One region of the Blautia sp. HCP3S3_D9 genome, then DNA from elsewhere that is predicted to be linked to it. Evidence: riboswitches for the same ligand, from Rfam matches in the RefSeq annotation. Region 1 holds a riboswitch; each other region holds the start of a gene.

Region 1 (8,747 bases):
TGATGATCGTAAAGAAATGAGGAATCCGTTCTTTCTGCGGTATAACCACTGCTTCTCCAAACAATGCTCCGCATTTGGTTCCTCCAATGTAAAATACATCGCTAAGTTCTGCCAGATCAGTGAGAGTCACATCATTCTCCGGGCTTGCCAGTGCATAGGCAAGGCGGGCGCCATCCACATAAAGGGGAAGATGATTTTCCCGGCAGACTTTGCTGAGAGCTGCTAATTCTTCTCTGGAATACAGGGTACCATATTCTGTTGGCTGGGAAATATATACCATCCCGGGCATTACCATATGCTCATAATTGGCATCATCATAGAAATCCTTCACCAGCTTCTCAATCTGCTGTGCAGAGATTTTTCCATCTTTCTGCGGTACTGTCAGAACCTTATGTCCACCAAATTCAATAGCGCCAGATTCATGGGTTGCAATATGACCTGTATCCGCAGCCACAACTCCCTGATAGGATTTCAAAAGTGCATCGATTACTGTGGCATTGGTCTGTGTTCCACCAACCAGCAGAAATACATCTGCCTCCGGTGCATTGCAGGCTTTTCTGATCTTTTCTTTCGCATCTTCTGTGTATGGATCCTGACCATAGCCCACTGTTTTCTCCAGGTTCGTCTCCATCAGCTTTTTCATGATCGCAGGATGTGCACCCTCCATGTAGTCACTGGCGAAATATAAACGTGATTCTGTATTTTCCATTTTTATCGTTATGTCCTTTCACTGCACTATTTGCGCATTTGACTTTTTTATTCATAGCTTCTGTTCTGTACCGGAACGCTATTCATTCTGTTACTCTATTTTTCTTAGCATTTCTCCCATCTGCTCTTCTGACTTTCACAGATGGAGTTCCACTGACAATTCCCACAGATTTCTTTCCTCTTTCCTGATGCCAGGATTTTCTTTTGAACAACATCTGTAAAATCATCAAATTCCATAATCTGTCCATTCTCCAGGCCGCATAGTTCCAGCACTGCATTGTCATATGCTTCTACAAGTGAAAAGGAAGAACAGCATCCTTTTTCATTATTCGGACAGGCAGAACAGATCTCGTCTGTATCTGCATGAAGCTGTATCTTTGCTCCCTTCTGGAAAATATCCAGCATTTCCTGCATATGTGCGGAAAACCCATTACTGTATCCCTCACCCTTGAAATATGCAAGGCACATTCCATGGTGAGGGCGTAGTGGAATATTTTTTATAAAAGACATCTTTGTGCACCCTTCTCCTTAATTTTTTAACATATTGGATACTTTAACACAAAGCGTTTTTATTGACAACTTTTTTTATTTTATAGTTTACAATCCAATAATTCTATATACTGATCGGATTTCATCAGACTTACTGGATAAAATCAGAAAATCCTTTTTTACTTTTTCTTCATTTACCAGCCTTAGCTACCCTCATATTATAAAGAAAGGTACCCAATGATGCCAGAATAATCAGCACATATCCTGTAAAGCTGTACGTATCCGGAATCTCTCCAAACAAGATAAATCCCAGCATCGTAGCAAAAATAATCTGCGAGTAATCAAAGATGGAAATCTTCCCTGCAGGTGCATAGGTGTATGCAGCCGTAATCGTAAACTGTCCGCCCGCTGCGAATAATCCTGCCATCAGCAATGTCACAAGCTGCTTCATACTCATGGGTGTGAAATGGAACAACATCCAGGGTACAACCGACAAGCAGGAGAAAAATGAAAAATAAAACACGATAACTGGTCCCTTCACTCCGTGAGTTCCCAGTACACGCACCATCGTATACGCAATTCCTGCTCCCAGTCCACCGCAGACTCCGATCAGTGCCGGAACAAGTGCCGCATTCTGAAATCCCGGTTTCACTACAAATAAACATCCGATAAACGCCAGCGCAACACACGCTGCCTGTGCCGGTCTGATCTTTTCCTTTAACAAAAGGAATGAAAAAATAATCGCAAAAAACGGAGATAACTTATTCAGGATCGATGCATCTGCCACCAACAGATGGTCAATGGCATAAAAGTTACACAGAATCCCCAGTGTCCCGCACACACAACGCAGGATCAGCGGTCCCCAGTATTTCTTATCCACCTTCGGCACTGTACGATTCTTACGGAGAATTATCGCTGCAAACACCGCCGCCACCAGATTCCGGAAGAAACTCTTCTCCACAGACGGCAGATCACCTGCCAGACGCACACTCACATTCATACAAGCAAAGAAAAACGCCGACAGGATGATCATTATCATACCCTTTATGTAATTTTCCTGTTTCATCAGATTTAACCTGCCTTTCTGTCCATGCAGACAGCTTCTTTTTCATAATATGCTGTCTGTCATCTACCTGTTAATCATAGCACGGACAATCGTTTTAGTACAAATAGATTTTTTATTCCAGCAACACTCTAAAAGGGGTTGCTGACCTGATTTTACATCCCATTGACTTTTCCAGATGCTTGTGTTACTCTAACACAAGAAAAATCTGCATATAGATGATAACAACGGGAGCCTGTGAGACAGGCTGAGAGGAAGATTGATCTTCGACCGCACCTGATATGGATAATGCCAGCGTAGGGACTGTATTTGTATATTAAAATCTGCCAGTGTGTTATTCCGGCAGATTTTTTTTTGCAGGATTTTATCTGTTTCCTGCACAACTGATAATGTCTGCTTCGGCAGACCAAATCTTCATTTCAAGGAGGTTCATTATTATGAACACAGACAGATCAAAAACACTCAGAATGGTCATGCTCGCCATGATGGTTGCCATCGGCGTTGTCATCTCACCTATTCTGAGAATCGAGGGTATGTGCCCTACTGCACACCTGATAAACATCGTCTGTTCCGTACTTCTGGGACCGTGGTATTCACTTCTTTGTGCCACTCTCATCGGAATCATCCGCATGATGTTTATGGGTATCCCGCCACTTGCACTGACAGGTGCCGTATTCGGCGCATTTTTATCAGGCGTTTTCTACCGCGCTTCTCATGGAAAGATTATCTGCGCAGTGATCGGTGAAATCTTCGGAACCGGTATCATCGGCTCTCTGGTTTCCTATCCTGTAATGGCATTTCTTATGGGCAGAAGCGGACTGAACGCATTTTTCTATACACCAATGTTTCTGGCAGCAACCTGCATGGGCGGCACCATTGCCTATTTCTTCCTGAAAGCATTAAGTCACGCAGGAATGCTTGCCAAATTTCAACAAAGCCTTGGAGCAAAAGTATATGATCGTAAATCAGACAAATCCCAGACAATTAACCAGAGCAGCACAGCCGCTGATTCATTGCATCACTAATCCGATTTCTATTCATGACTGTGCGAATATTATTCTGGCGGCCGGAGGCCGCCCGATCATGGCAGAACATCCGGCAGAAGTAGCTGAAATCACCAGAAGCTCTCATGCACTGGCACTGAATCTTGGAAATATCACCGATGCGCGTATGAAATCCATGCCGGAATCTCTGAAAACTGCTGCCAGTCTCCATATCCCTGTTATGCTTGATCTGGTAGGAACCGCCTGCAGCAATCTGCGTTACGAATTCGCGCAAAATCTTATGAACATCCACATGCCCGAACTCCTTAAAGGAAATATGTCTGAACTTCTTGCCATGTCCGGACAGACCTCACATGCAATCGGAATTGACGCAGGCGTACAGGATGTACTTACAGATGCCAATCGTTCCCATCTGAAAGAACTTTTCCAGGAAAAAGCTTCCCGGTGGAATACCACACTTCTTATCACAGGCAAGGAAGATATGATCGTCTCTGCCAATAAGTGTGAATTTATTACAAACGGCACTCCTGCCATGTCACAGATTACAGGAACCGGATGTATGCTTGGAATGATCTGTGCCACCTATCTGGCAGTTACAGACCCATTTACAGCTGCCGTCTCAGCAGCCAGAGAATTTGGCACAGCAGGAGAAAGAGCAGAGAAAAACAGCTCCGGCCCCGGAAGCTTCCAGACAGAGCTGTTCGATCAATTTTACAATCTTTTATAATCTACAGTTTATCAATAATTTTTTACAAAAAAGTTCCCGTCAGACAATATGGATAAATTTCTTCCATATCATCTGCGGGAACTTTTTATACTATTTCCGCACTGCGCATCTTTCCCAGTTCTCGTCTCGCAAACACAATTGCCAACACAAATGCCGCCGCATCTGCAATCGGTCCTGCATACATCACTCCATCAATTCCCATAAACAATGGGAAGATAATAATCAATGGCAGAAGAAAAATCACCTGTCGTGTCAGAGACATTACAATACCCAGCTTCGCCATACCGATAGAGGTAAAGAAACCGGAAGACACCGGCTGGATCCCATTTGCAAAAGTCATAAACATAAATATTTTCAGATAGTGTTCTGCAAACTGGAAATACAGATTACTTCCTGTTCCGAAGATACCCACGATCTGGTGTGGAAATATCTGGAAACAGAAAAAGAATATCGTTGCAATTACTGTACAGGCAGTTACAGAATAACGGTATGCCTGTCTTACTCTGTCATATTTCTTTGCTCCGTAGTTAAATCCCCAGATTGGCTGACTGCCCTGAGAAATACCAATACAGATTGCCATAAACACCATATTGACTTTGGAGATAACACCTACACAGGCAATGGGAATATCACTTCCATATACGGAATTTGCTCCGTAATAACGCAGAATATTATTCAATACGATCTGCACGATTGCCATTGCAATCTGATTAATACAGGAAGCAAGTCCCAGAGAAATAATTGCCCCCAGATATGACAGTTTCGGTTTCAGCATCTCACCGGACAGATACATTTTTCGGAACTTACAAAAATACACAATTACCAGAACTCCGGAAGCAACCTGTCCGATCACTGTTGCCCATGCAGCACCTTTAATCCCCCATCCAAATCCAAAAATAAACAGCGGATCCAGAATAGTATTAATAATCGCACCTATCATAATGCAGACCATAGAATAAGTCGGACTTCTGTCTGCTCTGACCACATGATTCCCGCCGACAGACAAAATATAAAATGGAAGTCCAAATGCAGTAATACCTGTATAATCAACAGCATAAGGCATAACATCTGCAGTTGCCCCGAACAATGTCAGAAGTGGTTTCAGGAACATCAGTACAATCACAGCGAGTATCAGACCACTGATTGCCAGTGACGACAACGCAGTACCTGCAATCCCGCTGGCTTTCTTCTCCTGTCCTGCCCCCATTTCCAGATTATAATTTGATGCACCGCCAATTCCCAAAAGCAATGCCAGCGCAGTTGCGACCGTTGTAACAGGAAACGCCACATTTGTAGCTGCATTTCCCAGCATCCCCACACCCTGTCCAATAAAAATCTGATCCACGATATTGTACATCGCACTGACCAGCATACTGATGATCGCAGGAATCGCAAACTTCGCGATCAATCCACCTACCGGTGCTATACCAAGCGGATTCTGTGCCTGCGAATTTATCTCCTGCGTACTTTGATTATCTTTTTCCAAGTAAACTCCATCCTCTCTCTACATATTCGATATAATTTCTGTCACTGCTATTTTGTAATAAAACACTTTTCAGGATAATCTCTATTATTTCCCTGCCCCACTATACCGTATCATTTACTTTAACATTTATTCTCTTTCCCTGCAACGTAAAAAGCATACCGACTCTTTCTGAATTTTTCAAAAGTTTACATACTTTTTGTCCTTTTTCTATCCGGTATCTCCTTGGAATCATTCCATATCGCTTCTTAAACTGCCGGAAAAAATAACTCTGGTTTTCATAACCGACACCCAGAGAAATTTCTTCAATAGACAAATCTGTCTGCCTCAACTGTCGCTTTTCATGGCTTTAGAATAACAAAAATAAGGACAGTTTTTCAGATTCTTATTAGACTGAAAAACTGTCCTTATTTTCTATTTATATCTCTACACCGAACAACTGCTCTGCAGTTTCGGTTAAAACCGCGTAGGTTTATTCACATACTTTGCCTTATACTTAGAATAAACAATCGTCTGGTCCTTATACAGTCCATAATATCCGGAAGCCGCATAACTGATAGAAACTGCGATCAGATAAAAGGAAACTCCCTTAAATCCAAACATCTCAAATGCAATGAGAATTGATGTAATCGGGCAATTTGTCACGCCACAGAATACAGCTGCCATTCCGCATGCTGCACAGATAGACGGGGAAAGTCCAAGCCAGTTTCCCATCACACATCCAAATGTCGCACCAATACAAAACGATGGCACAATCTCACCGCCGCGGAATCCGGCGCGCATGGTCAATGCTGTCAGCACCAGTTTCCAAAAGAAATCCAGTGGTCTTACCTGTCCTGTTTCTACTGCTTTCTCAATCAGTTCCGCACCGGCCCCCATATAATCTGTAGTTCCCAACAGCAGCGTAATTCCAATCACCAGACATGCTCCCACAACCACACGAACATACGGATTCTTAAAATATCTTCCATACGCTCCTGCCACTCCATTCAGCACCATGCAGAACACAATACTGATCACAGCACATCCAACAGCAACAACTCCCATCTTCAGTCCCGTTTCAATGGTCAGTTCCGGAATATCCACCACATGAAAAGCCTCTGGCGTAACTCCCATACCAGCCGCAAATCCAGATGCGATCAATGATGCGATCATACACGGCATCAGCGCCGTATAATACATAACACCAACGCTCACAACTTCCAATGCAAACACAGCCGCTGCCATCGGAGTTCCAAACAGCGCAGAGAATGCCGCACTCATACCACACATAACGATCACATGGCGGTCCTCCTCATCCAGATGGATCCACCGTCCAAGCTGATTCGTAATACTTCCGCCAAGCTGAATCGCCGCACCCTCACGTCCTGCAGAACCGCCTGCCAGATGTGTCAGCGCCGTAGAAATAAAGATCAGCGGTGCAGACAGAATCGGTACATCATCCTGCGATCTCACCGTAGAAAGCACCTGATTCGTACCTCCATCTTCCTTGCCAAATTTCTCATACAGAAACACAATGATCAGACCCATTACAGGCAACAGATAAAACATCCATCCATTCTCTTTCCTGTAATTCGTCACACCTTTCAGTGCAAAAGAAAACAGCGTACTCGCTGCTCCCACAATACATCCCACAAGCACCGCCAGCATCAGCCACTTCACAAGATTCGTCACATCCCGCTGAATCTCTCCGCTATAATATTGCAATTTCCCTTTCAGCGGACTTTTCTCTTCCGTGCTTCGTTCCTCCGTGCCATTCTCCTGAACTGCACGCTTTTCCTCTTTCTCCATTTCCCCCGTTACCTTTCCTGAATATTTTTAATATGAACTACTATTTTTATTCTAGCATACATTTTCCATATCTTCCAGAAAGATAAAAAAGAGAAATTAGATACAGAGTAAAACCAAAATACAAGAAATATTTTTACGTAATTCCTATAACGTGTTATACTTAACATACAATGCTGAGTTAAAAAAATCTGGCTCAGCCCGATACCAGGAGGTTTATCATGAAAGCATACGAACGCTTATTATCTTATGTAAAAGTTTTCACACCAAGCAGTGAAGAAACTGGAACTTCTCCATCCACACAGTACCAGTTTAACCTCGCCAGACAGTTGGTGCAGGAATTAAAGGACCTGGGTGTGGAAGATGCCAGCGTAGATGACCATTGCTATGTCTACGGACATATTCCGGCAACTGAGGGATACGAATCCCGCAAAAAACTGGGTTTTATCGCTCACATGGACACAGTATCTGACTTCTGCGATCATCCGGTTACTCCGGTTGTCACTCCGAATTATGACGGCGGAGAACTTACACTTGGAACCAGTGGAAGAGTACTTTCTCCGAAAATGTTCCCGCACCTGTCTTCATTAAAAGGCAGAACCCTCATCACATCCGATGGAACCACAATCCTTGGTGCAGATGACAAGGCAGGTGTTGCAGAGATCATGACAATGATCGAGCACTTAAATAACGGAACAATTGCCCACGGCCCAATCTCTGTTGCTTTTACTCCGGATGAAGAAATCGGAGGAGGCACTGATTATTTTGATGTAAAGAAATTCAATGCAGACTATGCCTATACTCTTGACGGCGATACAGAAGGTGAAATCCAGTATGAGAACTTTAATGCAGGCCGTGCAGTAGTAGAATTTACCGGTGTAAACGTACACCCGGGTTCTTCCAAGAATACAATGGTAAACGCAGCACTTGTTGCCATGGAATTTAACTCCATGCTCCCATCCGCAGATACCCCAAGAGATACTGAAGAATATGAAGGATTTTTCCATCTTGATGCCATGAACGGCAATGTCTCCACTGCTATGTTAGACTATATTATCCGTGACCACGATGCAGCATCTTTTGACTGCAGGATCAAAACCATGGAACACATCACCAAAATCCTCAATGAAAAGTGGGGCAAAGACACTGTAAAGCTTACCATTACAGAACAGTACCGAAACATGAAAGAAGTTATTGATACCTGCATGGAACTGATCAACTGCGCAACTGCAGCCTGCAAAGAATATGGAACACCTGCACTTATCACTCCGATCCGCGGCGGTACAGACGGTGCACGCTTAAGTTTCATGGGCGTCCCATGCCCGAACCTTGGAACCGGCGGACACGCTTTCCATGGTCCTTATGAACATATCACTGTGGAAGGAATGGATATTGCTGTTGAAGTGGGATTAAAGATTATTGAGTTATTCTATAAATAATTTCAGCTGAAAAAGTCCAGCAAAAAAACAAGCCTTTCACTGTCTG
Region 2 (11,415 bases), on a different contig from region 1:
GAGTTGCCGTAAGAAAGACGGAAAATATTATATCGTGACAGATCGCTGGCAGAAATTTACGGATGTTACAGTGACTCTGGAAGTAATGGAAGAGCTGGGAAGCTACTGTGATGAGTTTCTGGTACATGCAGTTGATGTGGAAGGCAAAGCACATGGTGTAGAGACTGAACTGGCAGCTCTGCTTGGGGAATATAAGGGAAATCCAGTCACCTATGCGGGTGGTGTTGGCTCTATGGCTGATATCGAAGATCTGCGTACTTATGGAAAAAACAGACTGGATGTTACAGTGGGAAGTGCACTGGATCTCTTTGGAGGCAGTATTCCTTTTGCTGAGCTAATTAAACTTTAATCGAATCAAGTAACTCCTATGCTTCAATTGAGAATATCCGTTTGACTCGAAGTTCATTACTTTGATTATGAGTAGAGGCTTAATGTCTGAATCAGTGATAAAAATTTTACTGTTCACTGATAATATCCCGCGCGGTGAACGTAAAAAATGCATCTGGCAATGAGATACAGGATAATAGACTACTGAATAGTTGCCAAATTTCGACATAATAGGACAAGAATTCCTCTTCTATTCCTGAAGTAAACAGAAAAAATGTGAAATTTTAATAAAATAGTGTTAAAATTCAAAAAGGTGTGTTATAATAGATTCATCAAACAGCAAAGGGGATGGAAGCATGAAATTTATCATCAGCGGAAAGAATATTACAGTTACAGAAGGTCTTAAGACAGCGGTCCAGGACAAGCTCAGTAAACTGGAAAGGTATTTCACTCCTGACACCGAAGTTGTAGTAACTTTAAGTGTTGAAAAAGAAAGACAGAAAATCGAAGTAACAATCCCTGTAAAAGGAAACATTATCCGTTCCGAACAGGTAAGCAATGACATGTATGTATCAATCGATCTGGTTGAAGAAGTCATTGAACGTCAGCTTCGCAAGTACAAAAATAAAATTGTAGACAAACAGCAGGCAGCTGCAAACTTCCAGAAAGCATATCTGGATAAAGATTATGATGAAGATGAAGATGTTAAGATCATCCGTACCAAGAAATTCGGGATTAAACCAATGTATCCGGAAGATGCATGCGTACAGATGGAACTTCTTGGACATAACTTCTTTGTATTCTATAATGCAGAGACCGAGCAGGTAAACGTAGTCTACAAACGTAAAGGTAATACTTACGGTTTAATTGAACCAGAATTCTAATACGACAACCGAATTCGGACAAAATACACCGTAAAGTGGGGTGTGCAGATTGTGGGAATGATTTTTCAAATACGCTCTAGAACACGCTCTAAACCTTATCAGAACATAAAAGGCCATAAGAAAAGTTTTCATAACAACAACAAAAGAACTTCCGTGCGGAATAAAAAAACTTCTGCACGGAAGTTTTTTTATGTCAAAAAATAAATTGAGAGCAGATTAAAATTCTTTTTACGTTATAAAAAACTTGCCAAAATCTGAATATTATGTATAATAAAGAAGAAAAGAGTAATGAACAACAAAATAATGAACAACAGGGAGCTTGCGTATCAAGCAGGCTGAGAGTGGGATGAATGCCCAGACCTGCAAACCTGATTTGGATAATGCCAACGTAGGGAATGGATACGTAAGTATAAATACAAACGTGAATTTGAGCAGATATATCAAACAGGTATATTTGTTTTTTTATGCCGTTTTTCCGAAGTCTTTCAGGTGTCATTAAAAACGACGAAAAGGAGATAAGAATTATGCTGGGTACATGTTTACAGAATGTCAGAGAAAGAGAACCTCTTGTCCACAATATCACTAATTATGTCACAGTAAATGATGTGGCAAATGTAATCCTTGCGAGCGGGGCAAGCCCGATCATGTCAGATGAGCCGCAGGATGTAGAGGAAATTACAGCAATCTGCGGAGGGCTGAATATCAATATCGGAACTCTGAATGTGAGAACAATCGAAGGAATGCTGAAAGCAGGGCATAAGGCTAATGAATTGGGACATGTAGTTCTGCTGGATCCAGTTGGTGCCGGAGCAAGTTCTCTTCGAACAAATACAGCAGTGAAGCTGATGCAGGAGTTAAAGCTTAATGTGATCCGTGGAAATATTTCAGAAGTTAAGACACTGGCAGCAGGAAGTGGTACAACCAAGGGCGTTGATGCAGATGTAGCTGACGCAGTGTCAGAAGAGAATCTGGATGAAGCAGTTGCATTTGCAAAGAAATTTGCAGAGAAATCAGGAAGCATTGTTGCCATAACAGGAGCGATCGACCTTGTCAGTGACGGAGAGAAATGCTATGTGATCCGTAATGGCCGTCCGGAAATGGGAAGGATCACAGGAACAGGATGCCAGTTATCCGGTCTTATGACAGCATATCTTGTCGCAAACCCAGAACAGAAGTTAGAAGCAGCAGCTGCAGCAGTCGGCGCAATGGGACTTGCAGGAGAAATCGGATGGAGTTATATGCAGAAAGGTGACGGCAATTCTACTTACAGAAACAGGATCATTGATGCAATTTATAATATGACAAAAGAACAGTTAGATGAGGGTGCGAAATATGAAGTGCGATAAGAAAGATTTACTGCTTTATGCAGTGACAGACAGAAGTTGGTTAAATGGTGAAACTCTTTACAGTCAGGTTGAGAAAGCACTGGAGGGTGGAGCAACATTTGTACAGCTTCGTGAGAAACATCTGGATCATGAGACTTTTCTTAAAGAGGCAAAGGAACTGAAAGAACTTTGTGCGAAATATCAGGTTCCGTTTGTGCTGGATGATGATGTGGAACTTGCACTGGAAGTTGGTGCAGACGGTGTTCATGTAGGACAGAGTGATATGGAAGCCGGAGATGTCCGTGCAAAACTTGGAAAAGATAAGATTGTCGGAGTATCTGCCCAGACTGTAGAACAGGCACTTCTCGCTCAGGAACGCGGTGCAGATTATCTGGGGGTAGGTGCAGTATTTCCAACCAGTTCCAAGGATGATGCAGTGGAAGTAGATCACGAAACAGTGAAAGCTATCTGTGAAGCAGTGGATATTCCGGTCATTGCGATCGGTGGTATTTCAAAAGATAACGTACAGGAATTGGCAGGATGTGGACTTTGTGGAATTGCAGTTATCTGTGCTATTTTTGCGAAGCCGGACATAAAAAAAGCAGCAGAAGAGCTGAAAGAAGCTACCGCGAAAATGGTGGAAGCATGTTAGCATAAATTTTCTACGTACAGTGGATGGGATGAAAACAGTAATGCTATTTGTAGAGAGATGAAAAGAGGAGTAAACAGAAAATGAAAACAGCAGTAACGATTGCAGGAAGTGATTCCAGCGGTGGAGCAGGGATCCAGGCAGATATTAAGACAATGCTTGCAAACGGCGTTTATGCCATGAGTGCGATTACGGCACTGACAGCACAGAATACCACAGGGGTGACGGCGATCATGGAAGTGACATCGGAGTTTCTGGGAGAGGAACTGGACAATATTTTTACAGATATTTATCCGGACGCAGTAAAGATCGGAATGGTATCTTCTGGTGTTTTGATCGAGAAGATTGCAGATAAACTGGAGGAATATAAAGCAAAGAATATTGTAGTTGACCCGGTTATGGTGGCAACAAGCGGAGCAAAGCTGATCAGTGATGAAGCTATCGGGACTTTAAAACAGCGGTTACTTCCTATTGCAAGTGTGTTGACTCCGAATATTCCGGAGGCAGAGGTTCTGGCAGAAATGGAAATCCATACAGCAGAGGATATGATAGAGGCAGCAAAGAAAATCAGTGACAGATACCATTGCGCAGTTCTCTGTAAAGGAGGACATAAGTTAAATGATGCCAATGATCTCCTCTACAGAAATGGTTCCTATCGCTGGTTTGAGGGAAAACGCATTGATAATCCAAATACCCATGGAACTGGCTGTACTCTTTCCAGCGCTATTGCATCTAATCTTGCGAAAGGATTTGATATGGATAGAGCTGTAGAACGTGCGAAAGACTACATTTCAGGTGCGCTGGCAGCAATGCTGGATCTGGGAAAAGGCAGCGGCCCGATGGATCATGGATTTGCGATCACAGGAGAATATAAGAAAGAAGCCGGGGAGGTATAAGTCTCATGGAAACGAAAAGAACCGGCTTATTTGAAAACGGACTGATCTGGTTTGGAGCGGGAGTTTCTATAGCAGAAATCCTGACAGGAACTTACCTGGCACCGCTTGGCATGGGAAAAGGTCTGGCAGCAATTATTGTGGGACATATCATCGGCTGCCTGATGCTGTTTCTGGCAGGTGTGATCGGCGGTAAAGTCAGAAAGAGCGCCATGGAAACTGTAAAAATGAGCTTTGGACAGAAAGGAAGTATTCTGTTTGCTGTTTTGAATGTGCTTCAGCTTGTTGGCTGGACTGCCATTATGATTTATGACGGTGCACTGGCAGCAGACGGGGTGGTAAATACAGGACGCTGGATCTGGTGTCTGGTCATCGGAGCACTGATCATCCTCTGGATCGTCATTGGAATTACAAATCTTGGAAAGATCAATACGGTTGCCATGGCAGCTTTGTTTATCCTGACATTGATCCTCTGTAAGGTGATTTTTACCGGAGGCGGTGCAGGTGTAGCTGCTGATGACAGTATGACATTCGGAGCAGCAGTAGAACTTGGCGTTGCCATGCCGTTATCCTGGCTTCCGCTGATCAGTGACTACACAAGAGAAGCGGAAAAGCCTGTGAAAGCAACAGCAGTCAGTGCAGTGACATACGGGCTTGTGAGCTGCTGGATGTATGTGATTGGAATGGGCGCTGCGATTATTACCGGAGAGTATGATATTGCGCAGATTATGTTAAAAGCAGGCCTGGGAATTGCAGGACTTTTGATCATTGTGTTCTCAACAGTGACAACTACATTTCTGGATGCTTATTCTGCAGGTATTTCCAGTGAGACCATCGTAAGTAAATGGAATGGAAAACATGTGGCGATTGTAGTAACCGTTATTGGAACCATTGCAGCAATCGTATATCCGATGGATAATATTACAGATTTTCTGTATCTGATTGGTTCTGTATTTGCACCAATGATCGCTATTCAGATTGCAGATTTCTTTATTCTGGACTTGGATAAAAGCAGCCGGGCAGTACATATTCCGAATATGATCATCTGGGTGATCGGATTTGTGGTGTATCGTATTCTTATGAATATTGATATGCCGGTAGGAAATACACTGCCGGATATGGTGATCACGGTTATTCTTTGTCTGATCGCAGCGAAAATAGTGCCGGAGAAGAAGTAATATATAGAAACAAAATTTCAGCCAGATGTGAAACATGAAAAACAGTAGTGTTTCACATCTGGCTGTTTTATATTGCTTTTTCCTGCTTGAATTTTGACGTACTACCTGAAATATGGTAGAATATTAGAAAATCTGTAACTGTTCAGCAGTCTACTGAACAGTTACGAAAGTCTTGAAGAAAGAAGGAACAGAATGCTATGAGAAAAGCCGGAGTATTAATGCCAGTTTCCGCACTTCCGTCCAGAGTAGGTGCCGGAGAACTTGGAGAGTCAGCATTTCACTTTATAGAATTATTAAAGAAGAACCATGTCAAAATATGGCAGATCCTTCCGCTGAACCCGGTAGGATATGGAAATTCACCATACCAGCCATATTCCTCCTGCGCAGGAGATGAATTATATATCAGCCTGGATAAGCTTGCAGAGGATGGGCTTTTGAAAGAAGCACCGGAAGCATTTTTACAGAATGCAAAGAGGGTTGATTATGATGCTGTCCGCCAGTACAGAGAACCGTATCTGAGAGAAGCATTTGCAGCATTTCAGGAGAAGAACGGACAGGAAGAGCCTGCATATAAGGAATTTGTTTCACAGGACTGGGTGTATGAATACGGAGTATTCCGTGCTCTGAAGAAAGCAAACAATGGAGACTGTTGGAATGACTGGGCAGAAGAAGACAGAAACTGGCCGGAGAACAGGCATGAATTACTGGCAGAGACAGAGGCAGAAGCACAGTATCAGATGTTCCTTCAGTATATTTTCTATACACAGTGGATGAATGTGAAGAAAGCTGCAAATGAAGCAGGAATTGAGATCATGGGAGATGTTCCGTTCTATGTAGGTCAGGATTCTGTAGATGTATGGGGCGGAAAAGATAATTTCTTATTGGATACAGATGGACGTCCGATCTTCATCGCAGGAGTACCGCCGGATTATTTCAGCGCAACAGGACAGAGATGGGGAAATCCGATTTATGACTGGGATCATATGAAAGAACAGAATTATCAGTTCTGGGTAAACAGAATTGGTTACAGCAATAAGTTGTTTGACATCATCCGAATCGATCATTTTCGGGCATTTGATACATACTGGAAAATTCCTGCAACATGCCCGACAGCCATTGACGGCGAATGGATCGAAGCGCCGGGATATGAAGTAATTGACACATTAAAGAAAGAGATTCCGGGACTGAATCTGGTGGCAGAGGATCTGGGACTGCTTCGTCCGGAAGTTCTGGTACTGAAAGATCATTACCATCTGAAAGGTATGAAAATCCTTATCTTCTCTGTGGATACAAGTGGGAAATATGCCCGTGATACCTTCCATGATGTGGAAAATATGATCTTTTATACAGGAACTCACGACAATGACACCATTATGCAGTGGTACAATGGCATGAGTACTGCAGCCAGAAGAAAAGTCCGCCGTATGCTGAAGAAAGCAGGCGCATCTTATGGATCCATGAAAGAAAGATTCCTGAAGTATACCCTGCAGAATCAGGCAGAATATGCAATTATCCCGCTTGCAGATATTCTTGGACTTGGAAAAGAAGGCCATATCAATACACCGGGAACCATCGGATCTCCGAACTGGGAGTGGCACTTACCGAATTTCACACAGGCAGAAAAAGAACTGCATAAATTTGGAAAACTGATCATTGAGACAAAGCGTGTATAATAAAAACTATACAAAAAGTTTATAAATGCCAACAAATTTCTTTCTTTGTTCAAGAAAAATTCATTGTTTTCCATATAGGAAAGTGTTAGAATAGATAAGTATTGTGCAGTTACTGAGAACAAAGTGAACAGTAACATTGTGTATAAAGAAAATGTTTATACTGGTAACAGATAATATAAAGAGATAACAGGAGTTAAACCTAATATGAATGTGTTTTCAAAAATATTCGGGAGCCGCAGCCAGCGAGAGGTTAAGCGTATCATGCCTCTGGTTGAGAAAATCGAAAGCCTGCGCCCGGACATGCAGAAATTAAGTGACGAGGAACTTAGAGGAAAAACAAGAGAATTTAAGAAACGTCTTGAAGAGGGAGAGACACTGGATGATCTGCTTCCTGAGGCATTTGCGGTTGTACGTGAAGCCGGCAAGCGTGTTCTTGGAATGGAACATTTCCGTGTACAGCTCATCGGTGGTATCATTCTTCACCAGGGCCGTATCGCAGAGATGAGAACAGGTGAAGGTAAAACACTTGTTGCTACACTTCCGGCATACTTAAATGCTCTGGAGGGTAAAGGTGTTCACATCGTTACAGTCAACGATTACCTGGCTAAACGAGATTCCGAGGAAATGGGACAGATCCACGAATTCCTTGGTCTGACAGTTGGTGTTGTTTTAAATGACATGAAGCAGGACGAACGTCGTGCTGCATATAACTGTGATATTACTTATGTTACCAATAACGAACTTGGTTTCGATTATCTGCGTGACAACATGGTTATCTATAAAGAACAGCTGGTACAGAGAGATTTGCACTACTGTATCATTGATGAGGTCGACTCCATTCTGATCGATGAGGCGCGTACACCTCTGATCATTTCCGGACAGAGTGGAAAGTCTACCAAATTATATGAAGCCTGCGATATCCTTGCTCAGCAGTTAGAGCGTGGTGAAGCCAGCCATGAGATGACCAAAATGGCAGCCATCATGGGTGAGGAAGTTATCGAGACAGGTGATTTCGTTGTAAATGAGAAAGATAAGATCGTAAACCTTACTGAGCAGGGTGTTCATAAGGTAGAGAAATTCTTCCATATCGAGAACCTGGCAGATCCGGAAAACCTGGAGATCCAGCACAATATTACTCTTGCACTTCGTGCCCATAACCTGATGCACAAGGATCAGGATTACGTAGTTAAGGATGATGAGATCCTTATCGTTGATGAGTTTACCGGACGTATTATGCCGGGACGGCGTTATTCAGACGGTCTTCATCAGGCAATCGAAGCAAAAGAGCATGTTAAGATCAAACGTGAGAGCAAGACTCTGGCAACAATCACATTCCAGAACTTCTTTAATAAATATGACAAGAAGGGCGGTATGACCGGTACAGCTATCACAGAGGAGAAAGAGTTCCGTGATATCTATGCAATGGACGTTGTTGAGATTCCGACTAACAAACCGGTAATCCGTGTTGACCATGAAGATGCTGTTTATATGACAAAGAAAGAGAAATTCAACGCAGTTGTTAATGCTGTAGTGGAAGCTCATGCAAAACAGCAGCCAGTACTGGTTGGTACAATTACAATTGAAACTTCTGAACTTATCAGCCGTATGCTGAAGAAGCAGGGAATCAAACATAATGTATTGAATGCTAAGTTCCATGAACTTGAAGCTGAGATTGTAGCACAGGCAGGTCGTGCAGGTGCAGTTACGATCGCTACTAACATGGCAGGTCGTGGTACTGATATCAAGCTGGATGATGTGTCCAGAGAGGCCGGTGGTCTGATGATCATTGGTACAGAGCGTCACGAATCCAGACGTATCGATAATCAGCTCCGTGGACGTTCCGGTCGTCAGGGAGACCCGGGTGAATCCCGTTTCTACATTTCCCTTGAGGATGACCTGATGCGTCTGTTCGGTTCTGAGAGACTGATGAAGATCTTCACATCTCTTGGTGTTGCTGAGAATGAGCAAATCGAACATAAGATGCTTTCCAATGCGATCGAGAAAGCACAGGAGAAGATCGAGTTCAACAACTTCGGTATTCGTAAGAATCTTCTTGACTATGACCAGGTTAACAATGAACAGCGTGAGATCATCTATAAAGAGCGTCGTCAGGTTCTCGATGGTGAGAACATGCGTGAAGCAATCTACAAGATGATTCAGGATACTGTAGATACTTATGTAGATATGTGCTTCTCAGATGATGTAGATTCTGAAGAGTGGGATCTGAATGAATTTAACGGTGTCCTTCTTCCGATCATTCCGGTTAAGCCACTTACACTTGAGAGTGTAAAAGGTAAGAAACGCGATGAGATCAAGCATGAACTAAAAGAAGAAGCAGTGAAACTCTATGAAGCAAAAGAGGCAGAGTTCCCTGAACCGGAACAGCTTCGTGAATTAGAGCGTGTTGTACTTTTGAAATGCATCGACAGCAAGTGGATGGATCACATTGATGATATGGAAATCCTCCGTCAGGGTATCGGACTTGCTGCATACGGACAGAGAGACCCGGTTGTTGAGTACAAGATGAGTGCATTTGATATGTTCAACAGCATGATCACATCTATCCAGGAAGATACACTTCGTATGCTGTACCATGTACATGTAGAGCAGAAGATTGAACGTGAGCAGGTTGCCAAAGTTACCGGAACCAACAAGGATGACAGTTCCGTTAAGAAACCAGTTCAGAGAAAAGAAATCAAAGTATATCCGAACGATCCGTGTCCATGCGGAAGTGGTAAGAAATACAAACAGTGCTGCGGACGTAAGAACAAAGCCTGAGATTGTTTTGGATGATTTTTGAAAAGAGAATAGTGAAAGCAGAACAGAACTGCTGATAAGATAAAAGGGCTCAACTAAGAAGCCCTTTTATCGTGCACGGAAATACGTTAATGCGTTGAATTGACATATTAGTCTGATGCAGTAACTCTGCTTTAAATGATGTAAGGCTTCAGTGGAATTTTATGCCTTATGAAGTACGTTGCCGGGCAGAAAGTGGGCTGTACAATATAGAAGGTGGGATCACTTTATGAACGATGACAATTATAAAACCTAAAAGGGGGAAAAAAGTATGAAAAGAGAGTCGTTTAGCTCACGGCTTGGTTTCATCCTGGTATCAGCAGGATGTGCCATCGGTATTGGAAACGTATGGAAGTTCCCGTATATCTGCGGGGCATATGGAGGTGCAGCTTTTATCCTGATCTACTTATGTTTCCTCGTAATCCTTGGTATTCCGGTTCTGGTATCTGAATTCGCAGTGGGACGTGGAAGCCACACAAGCGTTGCGAAATGCTTCGACAAACTGGCACCTGCAGGAACCTGCTGGAAGCCGCTGAAATCCATTGGTATCATTGGATGTTACATGTTAATGATGTTCTACACAACAGTAGGTGGATGGATGCTTTATTATTGTGTAAAGAGTCTGCGCGGAGATTTCGTTGGGGCAACTCCGGAGATGGTAACACAGTCCTTTTCTGATATGCTTGGAAATGCGCCAACAATGATGCTTTGGATGGTAATTATCTGTATCATCGGTTTTGCAGTCTGCTTCATGGGTCTGCAGAATGGTATCGAAAAGATTTCCAAAGTAATGATGAGCGCACTGCTGATCATTATGGTAATCCTGGCAGTTCACTCTGTTATGATGGATGGAGCAGGAGAGGGAATCCGTTTCTATCTGGTTCCTGATTTTCAGAAGATTAAAGATGCAGGCATTGGAAATGTTGTATTTGCTGCATTAAGCCAGTCATTCTTTACATTATCCATTGGTATCGGTGCGATGCTGATCTTCGGAAGTTATCTAGACAAATCCAGAAGCCTGACAGGTGAGGCAGTAAGTATCACTGTACTGGATACATTTGTAGCTCTGACAGCCGGATTTATCATTATCCCGGCATGTTTCTCCTACGGAATCCAGCCAGATGCAGGCCCGAGTCTTATTTTTATCACTCTGCCGAATATTTTTGCACAGATGAGCGGCGGAGCTTTATGGGGAAGTTTATTCTTCCTGTTCCTGACATTTGCGGCAATTTCTACGATCATTGCTGTATTTGAGAACCTGATCGTATTTAATATGGAACTGTTTAGATGGAACCGTAAGAAGAGCGTTGTTGTATGTGCGATTCTGGTAGTGATCCTGAGCATTCCATGTGTACTTGGATTCAATGTACTTTCCGGATTCCAGCCATTTGGTGACGGAAGCAACATCATGGATCTGGAGGACTTTATTGTTTCCAATAACCTTCTTCCTCTGGGAAGTCTTGGATACCTTCTGTTCTGTACCAGAAAGAATGGATGGGGATGGAATAACTTCATTGCAGAAGCAAATGCCGGTACTGGAATGAAATTCCCGAAATCCCTCAAAGGCTATGTATCCTACGGAATTCCTGCGATCATTATCGTTATTTATCTGAAAGGTTACTATGATAAATTTGCAGGTCTGGGAACTGCAGCATTAGTTGGATGGATGATCGTAGCACTGGTATTGCTG
Region 3 (11,415 bases), on a different contig from region 1:
ATGCCACTAAACGAGATAGGCGAATTTCTGAAAAACCGTGACATTGATATCATAGAAGAAAAACTTCTCAGACAAAAAGAAATGGTAGCTGCCAAATTACAGGAACTCGAAACCATCGAACGAAAAATCGACCACCGTCTCCAGCACCTCCGCGATGCCCGAAACGCAGAACTAAACGTGATCCATCTGAAAAAAATCCCGCCATATCGGATCGTATGGCTCAAAGATTCCCTGCGTCCGAAATCCTATCTGGATATGGAATATGCTATCCGCCGCCTTGAAGAAAACCAGCCCCAGTCTCTCGTATTTCTGGGAAAAGTCGGCGTCGGCATTTCAAAAGAAAACCTCCAGTCCGATCACTTCGACCAATACGACCTGGTATTTCTTATCCTGGATGAAGAAGACACCTATTACGGCGAAATAGAACAACATCCCGAAGAACTCTGCGTCTCAATCTGCTTTCGCGGCAGCCACAACGAAGCAGATGCGTATTACAGAAAACTGACAGGCTATATCAGTGAACGCAAGATGCAGATTACCGGCGCATCCCGCGAGATTACAATGATTGACAATGGAATCACCGATGATCCCGACAAATTTGTCACAGAAATCCATATTCCTGTTAAATATGAGGAACCAATCCAAGCTTTATGATCATAACTTGTAAAAAGAAAAGATTGTAAATTGCGAGTGCTTAGGATAAACTCGAATGAATGCGAATATACGTTTAACTTAAACTAAGTAAGGCATTTGCTTTGATTGTAGAAAAATTTTATATGATTCTGTATATTTTATTCTGTACCACAGCTTCAAATCTTTGTATAATAAAGACATCAATTATACGAACGGAGGTCATTAACTTATGGGACAGAATAACACAGCAGACAAATGGTGGAAGAAGATCGTAGTATACCAGATTTACCCAAAGAGCTTCCAGGACAGCAACGGTGACGGAATCGGAGATATCAACGGTATCATCAGCCGCCTGGACTATCTGAAAGACCTGGGAATCGGCGCAGTCTGGTTATCACCGGTCTTCAAATCCCCGCAGGATGACAACGGCTACGATATTTCAGACTACACAGACATTGATCCAATGTTTGGATGCCTCGATGACATGCAGCGTCTTATCGAAGAGGGAAAGAAACGAGGCATCTACATGATCATGGACCTTGTCCTGAATCATTCTTCCGATGAACACAAATGGTTCATAGAAGCAAAGAAGAGCAAAGACAATCCATACCACGACTACTATGTATGGCGAGACGGCGTAGAGGGAGTTCTGCCGAATGATATGAAAGCATCTTTCGGAGGCTCTGCATGGGAATGGGTTCCTGAACTTGGACAATATTACTTCCACCAGTTCTCAGTGAAACAGCCAGACCTGAACTGGGATAACCCGAAAGTCAGACAGGAACTATTTGACATGATCTACGGATGGATGGAAAAAGGCGTAGGTGGATTCCGTCTGGACGTAATCGACCAGATCGCAAAAGAACCGGATCAGAAAATCACAGCCAACGGCCCGATGCTCCACGACTATATCCGTGAAATGAGCAAAGCCACATTCCAGAAAGGTGACCTGATCACAGTAGGCGAAACATGGGGAGCAACTACCGAACTTGCCAAACTCTACAGCAATCCGGACGGCAGTGAATTCTCCATGGTATTCCAGTTCGAACACATTCTCCTCGACCAGCAGGAGGGAAAAGAAAAATGGGACCTTGCACCATTCCCATTCATGAAGTTCAAACAGATCATCAAAAAATGGCAGAAAGAACTCTACAAATGCGGATGGAACAGCCTCTTCTGGAACAACCACGATCTCCCAAGAATCGTCTCCCGCTGGGGCAATGACAAAGAATACCGTGTAGAGTCTGCCAAAATGCTTGCAACACTTCTCCACGGTTTACAGGGAACCCCATACGTTTACCAGGGCGAAGAACTCGGAATGACAAATGTAAAATTTGACATCGAAGACTACAAAGATATCGAAACCCTGAACTTATACAAAGAACGTCTGGAAAAAGGATATGCAAAAGAAGACATCATGGAATCCATCTATGTAAAAGGCCGCGACAATGCCAGAACCCCAATGCAGTGGGATGACACAGAAAATGCAGGCTTCACAACAGGCACTCCATGGATCAAAGTAAATCCAAACTACAAAACCATCAACGCCAAATCCCAGACCAGTGATGAGAATTCCATTTTCACCTATTACAAGAACCTGATCGCATTCCGAAAAGAATACCCGGTATTCGTAGACGGAGACTTCGAAATGCTCCTAGAAGAAAATGAACACCTCTTCGCCTACAAACGAACCACAGAAGATGCAAAACTCTATGTATTCTGCAACTTCTACGGCGAAACAGAAACCTGCGACATGCTGAAAGAAATGAAAGACAAGAAACTTCTGATCAGCAACTATGCAGAAAGAGAATCCAACATCTTAAAACCTTACGAGGCAAGAATGTACATAGAATGCTAAGGACTTGATTTAATGAGCCTGCCGGAAAAGCAACGGCAGGCTTATTTTCAAAGATTGTATATGAAAATCGATAGGAGATTTTGATTATGATGTATGATCATGCCGTGCTTGGAGAAGCTTTGGATCTTTGCAGAGATGCAGCAACCTGATTTGTGGAAGAAAAGGAAAGATTGGAAAAGAGTAAAAAAGTAAATAAAGAAATTGGGGAGAGAGATTTGCCAGATAAAATTAAAAGGAAATCAGGAGAATAACCATGGAATACATAGACATCGTAGACGAACAAGGAATCCCAACTGGCGAAACAATCGAGCGTTCCATCGCCCATTCGAAAGGAATCCGTCACAGAACTGCCCATATCTGGATCGTGCGAAAAATAAATAACAGATATCAGGTACTTATGCAGAAACGCGCCATGAATAAAGAATCATTCCCGGGAATGTTTGACACCTCATCAGCAGGCCACATTCAGGCCGGTGATGAGCCGCTGGAGTCAGCACTTCGCGAACTGCACGAAGAACTGGGAATTCAGGCGCAGCCCCAGGAACTGGAATTTGCCGGAAACTTCCGCATAGCATACGAAAAAGAATTTCACGGGAAAATGTTCCGCGATAATGAGATCGCTTTCGTATACATTTACAGCCAGCCTGTAGACGAAACAAAACTCATCCTGCAGAAAGAAGAACTGGAAACAGTAGAGTGGTTTGACCTTGAAGAAACATATGCAAGCTGTAAAAACCACGATCCGAAATTCTGCGCCCCAACAGGAGGAATGGAAGTCATCATGAGAAAACTGAGAGGAGCGACCGAAGAATGAGATTAAAAAATGTTCTGATCGTCGTAAAAGACATTGAGAAATCCTGCAAATTTTATCATGACCTGTTCGATCTTGACGTAGTTGTTAATAATGACGGCAACATGATCCTCACCGAGGGCCTGGTCTTACAGGACGAAACAATCTGGAAAAAATTCCTGGGAAAAGACGTGATCCCTGAAAATAATTCCTGCGAACTATACTTCGAGGAACATAACATAGAAGCATTTGCCGAAAAACTGGAAAAATTCTATCCGGAAACCAGATATGTAAACAAACTTCTCACCCATGAGTGGGGACAAAAAGCAATTCGATTCTATGATCCTGATGGAAATCTTATAGAAGTAAGAACGCCGATGTGATAAAGTTAGAATCGATTATATAGTAAGTAACACTATTAGAATAAAAATTTCTATATGTCAGAAGGCATAATTGACAACAAGGTTAGCATGTGCTAACATAACAACTGTTATGGAAGATGAGCGCAGAAAACAAACTGAACAAAAATTAATAAAATCCGGCAAAGAAGAATTCCTGAAAAAAGGCTACGCCAAAGCCAATCTCCGGGATATCTGTAAAAACGCAGGGGTCACGACCGGTGCATTTTACTTTTCATTTGAAAACAAAGGAGCATTGCTCTCAGCAATTTTAGCCCCGGTGATCACAGACTATGAAAAAATGTGCAGTACATTTGCACGAAGAGAAGAAGATGATCCGAATACTGCAGATGACAACGAACGGCAGATGATGGAATATCTGTCTGAGCATCGCACAGAAGCAATCATTCTGATGGAAAAATCAGCAGGCAGCCGATATGAGAAATTCCGGCCTCAGATCAGTCAGCAGATGCAGGCAGCATTTACCAGTTACTTCACTAAATTTATGGGCAGCACTCCTGATGCAGAACTTATCAGGATTTTTTTCAAAACTATTTACAGCATGGCACAGAACAGAGATACATTTATCGAAGAAGTTTTTGAGAAAAATATAGATATGATATTCGAATGCATATACAACTACGTTGCCATACAGGACAGAAATTAAAAGTTTGTTTTCATAGCAAAGCAACAACAAACAAAACAAGGACTTCGGTCAACTGAGTATATAGTTTATTGATTTACAAAAGGGGATTGATTTATATGATAACCAAAATAAGGAATAAAGAAAAATATTGAAAAAAGCTTGAAAATTATTTAAAAATTTTGTATAATACTTCGCAAATAGGGAGCTCAAATAGATGGGCTGAGAGTAGACTTGATTAGTCTTGACCTGGAACCTGATTTGGATAATGCCAACGTAGGGAAATAGGAAATACATGTCGTGAATGAATAGACTTGTGTATCGTGCTCTCTGTTTTTTATGTGAACTGGGGGCACCACTTTTCACAGAGCATTTCAGGCGCCGGACAACAGGAAAAGTATGTTGTTCGGCGCCTTTTTGTATACTTTCAGGGTGTTAGAAAGGAGTATATCCATGGTAAAGATTAACGGCGAGGCAAAAGAAATTGCCGGAAAAAATCTGCTGGAGTATCTGATAGAAAACGGATTTAATCCAGATCATCTGGTGGTAGAACGTAATTTAGAGATCATTCAGAAAGAGCAGTTTGGAAGCGTGACAATTCAGGATGAAGATGTGATCGAAGTCCTGCGATTTGTCGGAGGAGGTTGAAATTATTTTAATTGAACTAAGCAGTTATTCGGTTATGAGCAAGTAGCGAAACGGATGGTTTATCCGCTTGACAAGAAAATCTGGTTTATGTATTGCAAGATTTTCGAAAGAAAAACAGGAAAAATTATAAAATATCAGAGCAGCGGACTTAGGTTTTGGAAGAATGGTTTCCAACTTATGGTTGTCATGCTTATGGAATATGACTAAAAAAGAGGAGAACACAATGGAAGATAAATTTGTATTAGGCGGAAAAGAATTTAAGAGTCGATTTATTCTGGGGTCAGGAAAATATAATCTGAATCTGATCAAGGCAGCAGTTGAACAGGGGGGTGCAGAGATCATCACCCTTGCACTTCGACGTGCAAATACTCAGGAAAAGGATAATATCCTGGATTTCATCCCGAAAGGAGTCACACTTCTTCCAAATACATCCGGTGCGAGAAATGCCGAAGAAGCTGTCAGAATCGCAAGGCTGAGCAGAGCCATGGGATGCGGAGATTTTGTAAAAATAGAAATTATGCGTGATGCAAAATATCTTTTTCCGGATAATTATGAGACAGTCAAAGCAACAGAAATTCTGGCAAAGGAAGGCTTCGTTGTGTTGCCATATATGAATCCGGATCTGAATGTGGCAAGAGATCTTCAGAATGCCGGAGCAGCAGCGGTTATGCCATTGGCTGCACCGATCGGAAGCAATAAAGGACTGGCAACAAAAGCCATGATTCAGGTACTGATCGATGAGATTGACCTGCCGATCATTGTAGACGCAGGAATCGGAAAACCATCACAGGCATGCGAAGCTATGGAAATGGGAGCAGCAGCAATCATGGCAAATACAGCAATCGCCACAGCTGGAGATGTACCGGAAATGGCAGCAGCATTTAAACTGGCCATCGAAGCAGGTCGAAAAGCTTACCTTACTGGAATGGGAAGAGTACTTGCCAGAGGTGGAAGTGCATCTGACCCGCTGACTGGATTTTTACGTTAAGGGGGAAGCTGAAATCATGAATGAGGAAAATCAGGTATATTTTGTAGACAGTGATAAACTCCCACCGGCAGCACTGGAGAGAAAGCACCGTCTGGAACAGGACCCGTCTTTTCGTACCAACCATATGGAGTATATGGAGGGGATGCAGGTCATTGAATCAGATATCAAAGATAAAGTACTTCGGGCAATGGATGAGTACGATTACGATGCATATACAGCGAATGATGTAGAACGTGCACTTTCTCATGAATCCTGCTCCATCGAGGATTTTAAAGCACTTTTATCTCCGGCAGCAGCACCGTATCTTGAGCAGATGGCAAGAAAAGCAGAAGAGATTACCAGAAATCATTTTGGAAATACCGTTTATATTTTTACGCCGTTATACATTGCAAATTACTGTCAGAATTACTGCATCTACTGCGGATTCAACTGCTATAATAACATCCGACGGAAGAAGCTGACATTTGAAGAAATTGAACATGAAATGCAGGTCATTGCCAGAACAGGAATGGAAGAAATCCTGATATTGACTGGTGAAAGCCGAGCATATTCTGATGTGAAATACATCGGAGAAGCAGTAAAAATTGCCAAAAAATATTTCAAAAATATCGGTATCGAGATTTATCCGGTAAATGTGGATGAGTACCAATATCTCCATGAATGCGGTGTGGATTATGTAACAGTTTTTCAGGAGACTTATCATACTGACAAATATGAAACTCTTCATCTTATGGGGCATAAACGTGTCTGGCCATACCGTTTTGATTCACAGGAACGTGCATTAATGGGAGGTATGAGAGGCGCCGGATTTTCAGCACTTCTTGGCCTTGACGATTTCCGAAAAGATGCGCTGGCTACTGCACTTCATGTGTACTATATTAACCGTAAATATCCACATGCAGAGTTATCTTTGAGCTGTCCGCGCTTACGACCGATCGTGAATAATGACAAGATCAATCCGCGTGATGTGGGAGAAAAAGAACTCTGTCAGGTATTATGTGCATACCGTATATTCCTGCCATTTGCGGGAATTACCGTGTCCAGTCGTGAGAGTGCTGAGTTCCGAAATGGAATCACAAAGATTTGTGCAACCAAGGTTTCGGCAGGTGTGTCCACTGGAATTGGCGACCATGAAGAAAAATATGAAGGCAAAGAAGATGCGGATGTTGGAGATGAGCAGTTTGAGATCAACGATGACCGTTCTTTTAGTAAAATGTATGATGATATGGAGCAGGGCGGTTTGCAGCCGGTTCTGAATGATTATATTTATGTGTAAAGAATATGAACATACCATTGCGATCACGAATCGTAAATTGGTACAGGGAGATTTTCTTGAGCAGATGCAAAACGTAATCCATCTGCATCCGCATGCAGTAATTTTGAGAGAGAAAGATCTTCCGGATGAAGAGTATGAAATACTGGCAGGAAAAATTCTGGGAATGTGCAGGGAAAGTGGCGTACGCTGCTTTCTACATTCTAGAATTTCAGTGGCGAACAGATTAGGATGCAGACAGATTCACATATCTATTCCGGTACTTATGGCTATGAGTGAAAAAGAGCGTAGTCAGCTTAGAAAAGATTTCCAGGAGGTCAGTGTTTCCTGTCATAGTATGGAAGATATGAACGCTGCTGTAGAAAACGGAGCTACACAGATTATTCTCGGGACAATTTTTGAAACAGAATGTAAAAAAGGACTGAAAGGAAAAGGCCTGGGATTTGTTACAGAAATCTGCAAGGTCTGTCCAGTGCCGGTGTATGCAATTGGGGGAATTAACCTGGAACGCCTGCCGCAGGTAATGGAAGCGGGTGCGGCAGGCGGGTGTATGATGTCTGGTTTTATGCGGATTTATAGCAATCCTCTAAAATAATGCATCTTAATCCAGCTCATCAGAGCGTGAAATCCTGCGTCAGATATCTTTGCCGTGCGTCAGCACGCCTGCAGATATCTTCCTTGTCTTTCGCATTCTGCTGAACTGTCTTAAATGCATTATTTACGAGGCTTGCTATAGATACACGTATCCTATTTATTTGGAATGAAAGAATTGCAATTATGTGTCGTCGATGAGAATATATGTAAAAGTATATGATAAATTTAATTAAATCAAAAAAGTCTCCTGTTTAATTGTGAGTAGCAATAAGCGGGAGACTTTTGTCATATAGCTATTATTTTCGTGCAACAAGATGTGCCCGGAATCCTTTCTGTTTTTCCATAGTCAGCACTGTAAAACCGGCCTTTTCTGCCATTGCAACGAATTCTGTAGCTTTATGTATCTTCACATCACCATGTCCGAATAGATTAGCCAGCGGCATTTCCAAATGGTTCATCAACCAGATTACAAAATCCGAAGAGGTATAGTCACGCAGAATCAGACGCCCGCTCTTTCGCAGAACACGATATGCACTATTGAAAAAGTCCTGCGGATTAGGATAGTGGTGGAAGCTGTTTGAGCAGATGACTGCATCAAAAGATTCCTCTGCAAAAGGCAGATTCTCACTGTCTCCAACAAGAAATTCCGTGTTGGAAAGTTTCTTTGCCTGAGCAACATTGATCATCTCAGGAGTGAGGTCAAGACCAACATAGTGTTTCTCGGGATACTTTTCATGAAGCAGTTGGATCATTGGACCAGTTCCACATCCACAGTCCAGAACATCATGAAAAGATTCCTTTTCCAGTTCTGACAGGATTGGCGGATAGTCATCCTTACACATTTCATAAATACCGGCATGTCCGCTGTCATAGACTTTGGCTGCTTGAGTGAATTCTTTGATAGAGAGCTGTTTATATTTTTCTGGTGTCATACAATCTTCTCCTTAAAAATCTAACGGATATGATTATCCGCGTTGATATTTGCTCCTAACTCAATAATTGCTTTGCAGATATTGGGTTAAACTAAATAGTTAGATTCTTCTAACTAACATTATCATATATTTTCGAAAAAGTCAAAAAGGAATAATACTAAAGCAGAATTAGAAAATAGAATTGGCTTTCAGAGAGCAAAATGTTATAATTTTTTCTAGCGAAAATGTTGAGGGGAGAATATTATGAAATTAGATGTTTTAGGACTGCTGGGTGCCTGCTCTTATGCCTTGGACTGTGTAGAAGCAGAGCTGGTTCATGTGACAGATAAGCATGCCAAACGAGTAGCATATATGAGTGTCTGCGTAGCAGAACAGATGGGAATTCAGGGAGAAAGTCTGCAGGATCTGACGGCCTGTGCCTTATTGCATGATAATGCATTGACACAATATATTCAGGAAGAATTACATAGTGATACTACGGATATTTCAAAGTTGGAAGAACCACTGCAACTTGGGTTACATTGCTCTTTGGGCGAACGCAATATACAGGATCTTCCGTTTCAGACAGATGTAAGGAATGTCATTCTGTACCATCATGAAAACGCAGACGGAAGCGGACCTTTTGGGAAGAAGTGGACAGAAATACCGCTGTTTGCCCGGATTATTCATTTATGTGATCTGCTTGATCTGACCTGCTGCACAGGTACACTTACTTCTGATACCTGGAAGAAAGTAAAGGATTTTCTTCAGGCTGTGAACGGTTCTGTTGTGGATGAAGTGTGTATAGAAGCGTTTCTTCAGGTCTTTTCCGAGGAGAATTTTTTGCTTCTTGGAGGAGATGATCTTGAGAATTGTCTGTGGAGCAAAGTGCCGCGTATAAAACAGAATCTTAGTTTCGAACAGATTAAATTACTGGCGAAATTTTTTGCCTGGATCGTAGATTATAAATCTCCATTTACAAGCACCCATTCAATAGGAGTTGCTGAAGATGCAGAGAAACTGTTCCGTTTTATGGGCTTTGACGAAGAAACTTCACAGAAAATGTATCTGGCAGGAGCTCTCCATGATATTGGAAAAGTTGCCATAGGCAATGAAATCATTGAGAAACCTGGTCGTCTGACAGAAGATGAATTTGCGGTAATGAAACATCATGCGGCATATACTTATTATATTCTCAACGAAATTGATGACTTTGATGAAATGCGGGACTGGGCAGCTTTTCATCATGAGCGGCTGGATGGAACTGGCTATCCATTTGGGAAAAAAGCAGAGGAATTGAATACACAGGAACGTATTATGGCATGCGTAGATATTTACCAGGCACTGACAGAAAGCCGCCCTTATAAGAAAGGAATGTCCTATAAAAAAGCCTGTGAGATTCTGGAGGATATGGCAGGAAAAGGATGGCTTGATACAGAAATCACTGTGCAGGTTGATGCCTGTTTCGGCAGTATGGAAAATAGAAATTCAAAAGAGGAGAATTAAAAAGATGAAGATAAAAACAGTTGCAGTTCTTGGTGCAGGAGCAGTTGGTTCTTATGTGATATGGGGACTTTCCAGACGGGAAGATATCAGACTGGGAGTTATTGCAGAGGGTGAACGTGCAGAACGAATGAAAAAAGGCTGCGTGATTAATGGTGTGACCTACCATCCTGAAGTATGGACACCACAGGAAGCTAGAGGAACAGACCTGCTGATCGTTGCTTTGAAATATGGAGCGCTTCCAGGCGCAATGGACAGTATCCGCACGATTACAGGAGAGAACACTACAGTTATGAGCCTTATGAACGGCGTAGACAGCGAAGAACTGATTTCTGCTGAAATCGGAAGTGTACACGTTCTGCATTCACTGATAAAAGTAGCTTCTCATAAAGAGGGAAACGGATACTGCTTTAATCCGGAAACTACGATCGGAATTATCTTTGGAGAACTTTCTGCTCCATATCAGAGTGAACGTGTACAGGCAATAGAGGAGCTTTTCAAAGATACAGGACTGCATTACCGCTCTACGGAACATATCAGAGAAGAAATGTGGAGTAAATTCCGGCTGAATGTCTGCAATAATCTGCCGCAGGCAGTTCTTGGCGCAGGAGTAGGATGTTATCAGGACAGTGTTCATATGAAACATATCAGCAACGGACTTAGACAAGAACTGGAGGCTATTGCAGCAGCAAAAGGAATTGATATAAGCAAAGCGGACGCATCCTCCAGTCACGGAAGCGCGGTTCCGCCATCAGCTAGATATTCTACGCTGCAGGATCTGGATGCAGGACGTCATACAGAGATTGATATGTTCTCAGGTGTGCTGATCCGCATGGGAAAAGAACTGGGAATCCTGACACCATATAATGAATATACTTACCACATTATAAAAGCCATAGAAGAAAAAAATGATGGAAAATTTGACTATAGTAAAGACGATGGAGAAGTGACCTGCGCAAAATAGAAAATAGGATAAGTCCTTTATTAAAATTGTAATGCGACAAGATACCTCTGAAGCAGACAGGTTAATATAAAAATCTGTTACTTTGGAGGTGCTTTTTTGCTCTTTTTTTCTGTAATATGTAGGATTTTCAGTTTGGATAGATATAAAGAATGAGGTTCTGTAACATCATAAAGATGTAGTTGTATAATACGTGCAAATATGTGTTAAATAGA

What was found. A riboswitch is a leader RNA that binds a small molecule or an ion and turns the genes downstream of it on or off. The one in region 1 is predicted to bind thiamine pyrophosphate.
Region 2: linked by a shared signal. The riboswitch ahead of thiM (hydroxyethylthiazole kinase) and the one ahead of thiW (energy coupling factor transporter S component ThiW) in region 1 are both predicted to bind thiamine pyrophosphate.
Region 3: linked by a shared signal. The riboswitch ahead of thiS (sulfur carrier protein ThiS) and the one ahead of thiW (energy coupling factor transporter S component ThiW) in region 1 are both predicted to bind thiamine pyrophosphate.

The regions. Positions count from the first base shown of each region.
Region 1 is NZ_JBQHWS010000125.1:439-9,185, reverse strand. It holds gene ACTNES_RS17035 (threonine aldolase family protein) at 1-709, opposite strand, end outside; gene ACTNES_RS17030 (DUF1284 domain-containing protein) at 814-1,218, opposite strand; gene ACTNES_RS17025 (DMT family transporter) at 1,388-2,263, opposite strand; TPP riboswitch at 2,478-2,581, shown strand; gene thiW (energy coupling factor transporter S component ThiW) at 2,698-3,285, shown strand; gene thiM (hydroxyethylthiazole kinase) at 3,215-3,991, shown strand; gene ACTNES_RS17010 (MATE family efflux transporter) at 4,077-5,477, opposite strand; gene ACTNES_RS17005 (helix-turn-helix domain-containing protein) at 5,578-5,805, opposite strand; gene ACTNES_RS17000 (chloride channel protein) at 5,931-7,265, opposite strand; gene pepT (peptidase T) at 7,484-8,701, shown strand.
Region 2 is NZ_JBQHWS010000095.1:1,190-12,604, reverse strand. It holds gene hisA (phosphoribosylformimino-5-aminoimidazole carboxamide ribotide isomerase) at 1-349, shown strand, start outside; gene hpf (ribosome hibernation-promoting factor, HPF/YfiA family) at 684-1,211, shown strand; partial or broken gene ACTNES_RS15165 (hypothetical protein) at 1,191-1,247, opposite strand; gene ACTNES_RS15160 (DUF6783 domain-containing protein) at 1,224-1,415, shown strand; TPP riboswitch at 1,513-1,623, shown strand; gene thiM (hydroxyethylthiazole kinase) at 1,736-2,557, shown strand; gene thiE (thiamine phosphate synthase) at 2,544-3,188, shown strand; gene thiD (bifunctional hydroxymethylpyrimidine kinase/phosphomethylpyrimidine kinase) at 3,269-4,081, shown strand; gene cytX (putative hydroxymethylpyrimidine transporter CytX) at 4,087-5,256, shown strand; partial or broken gene malQ (4-alpha-glucanotransferase) at 5,439-6,929, shown strand; gene secA (preprotein translocase subunit SecA) at 7,134-9,707, shown strand; gene ACTNES_RS15125 (sodium-dependent transporter) at 9,997-11,415, shown strand, end outside.
Region 3 is NZ_JBQHWS010000029.1:7,108-18,522, reverse strand. It holds gene ACTNES_RS07875 (MerR family transcriptional regulator) at 1-654, shown strand, start outside; gene ACTNES_RS07870 (glycoside hydrolase family 13 protein) at 863-2,491, shown strand; gene ACTNES_RS07865 (NUDIX hydrolase) at 2,745-3,305, shown strand; gene ACTNES_RS07860 (VOC family protein) at 3,302-3,664, shown strand; gene ACTNES_RS07855 (TetR/AcrR family transcriptional regulator) at 3,735-4,346, shown strand; TPP riboswitch at 4,515-4,622, shown strand; gene thiS (sulfur carrier protein ThiS) at 4,776-4,970, shown strand; gene ACTNES_RS07845 (thiazole synthase) at 5,194-5,958, shown strand; gene thiH (2-iminoacetate synthase ThiH) at 5,975-7,234, shown strand; gene ACTNES_RS07835 (thiamine phosphate synthase) at 7,215-7,826, shown strand; gene ACTNES_RS07830 (class I SAM-dependent methyltransferase) at 8,122-8,757, opposite strand; gene ACTNES_RS07825 (HD domain-containing phosphohydrolase) at 9,001-10,242, shown strand; gene ACTNES_RS07820 (ketopantoate reductase family protein) at 10,247-11,203, shown strand.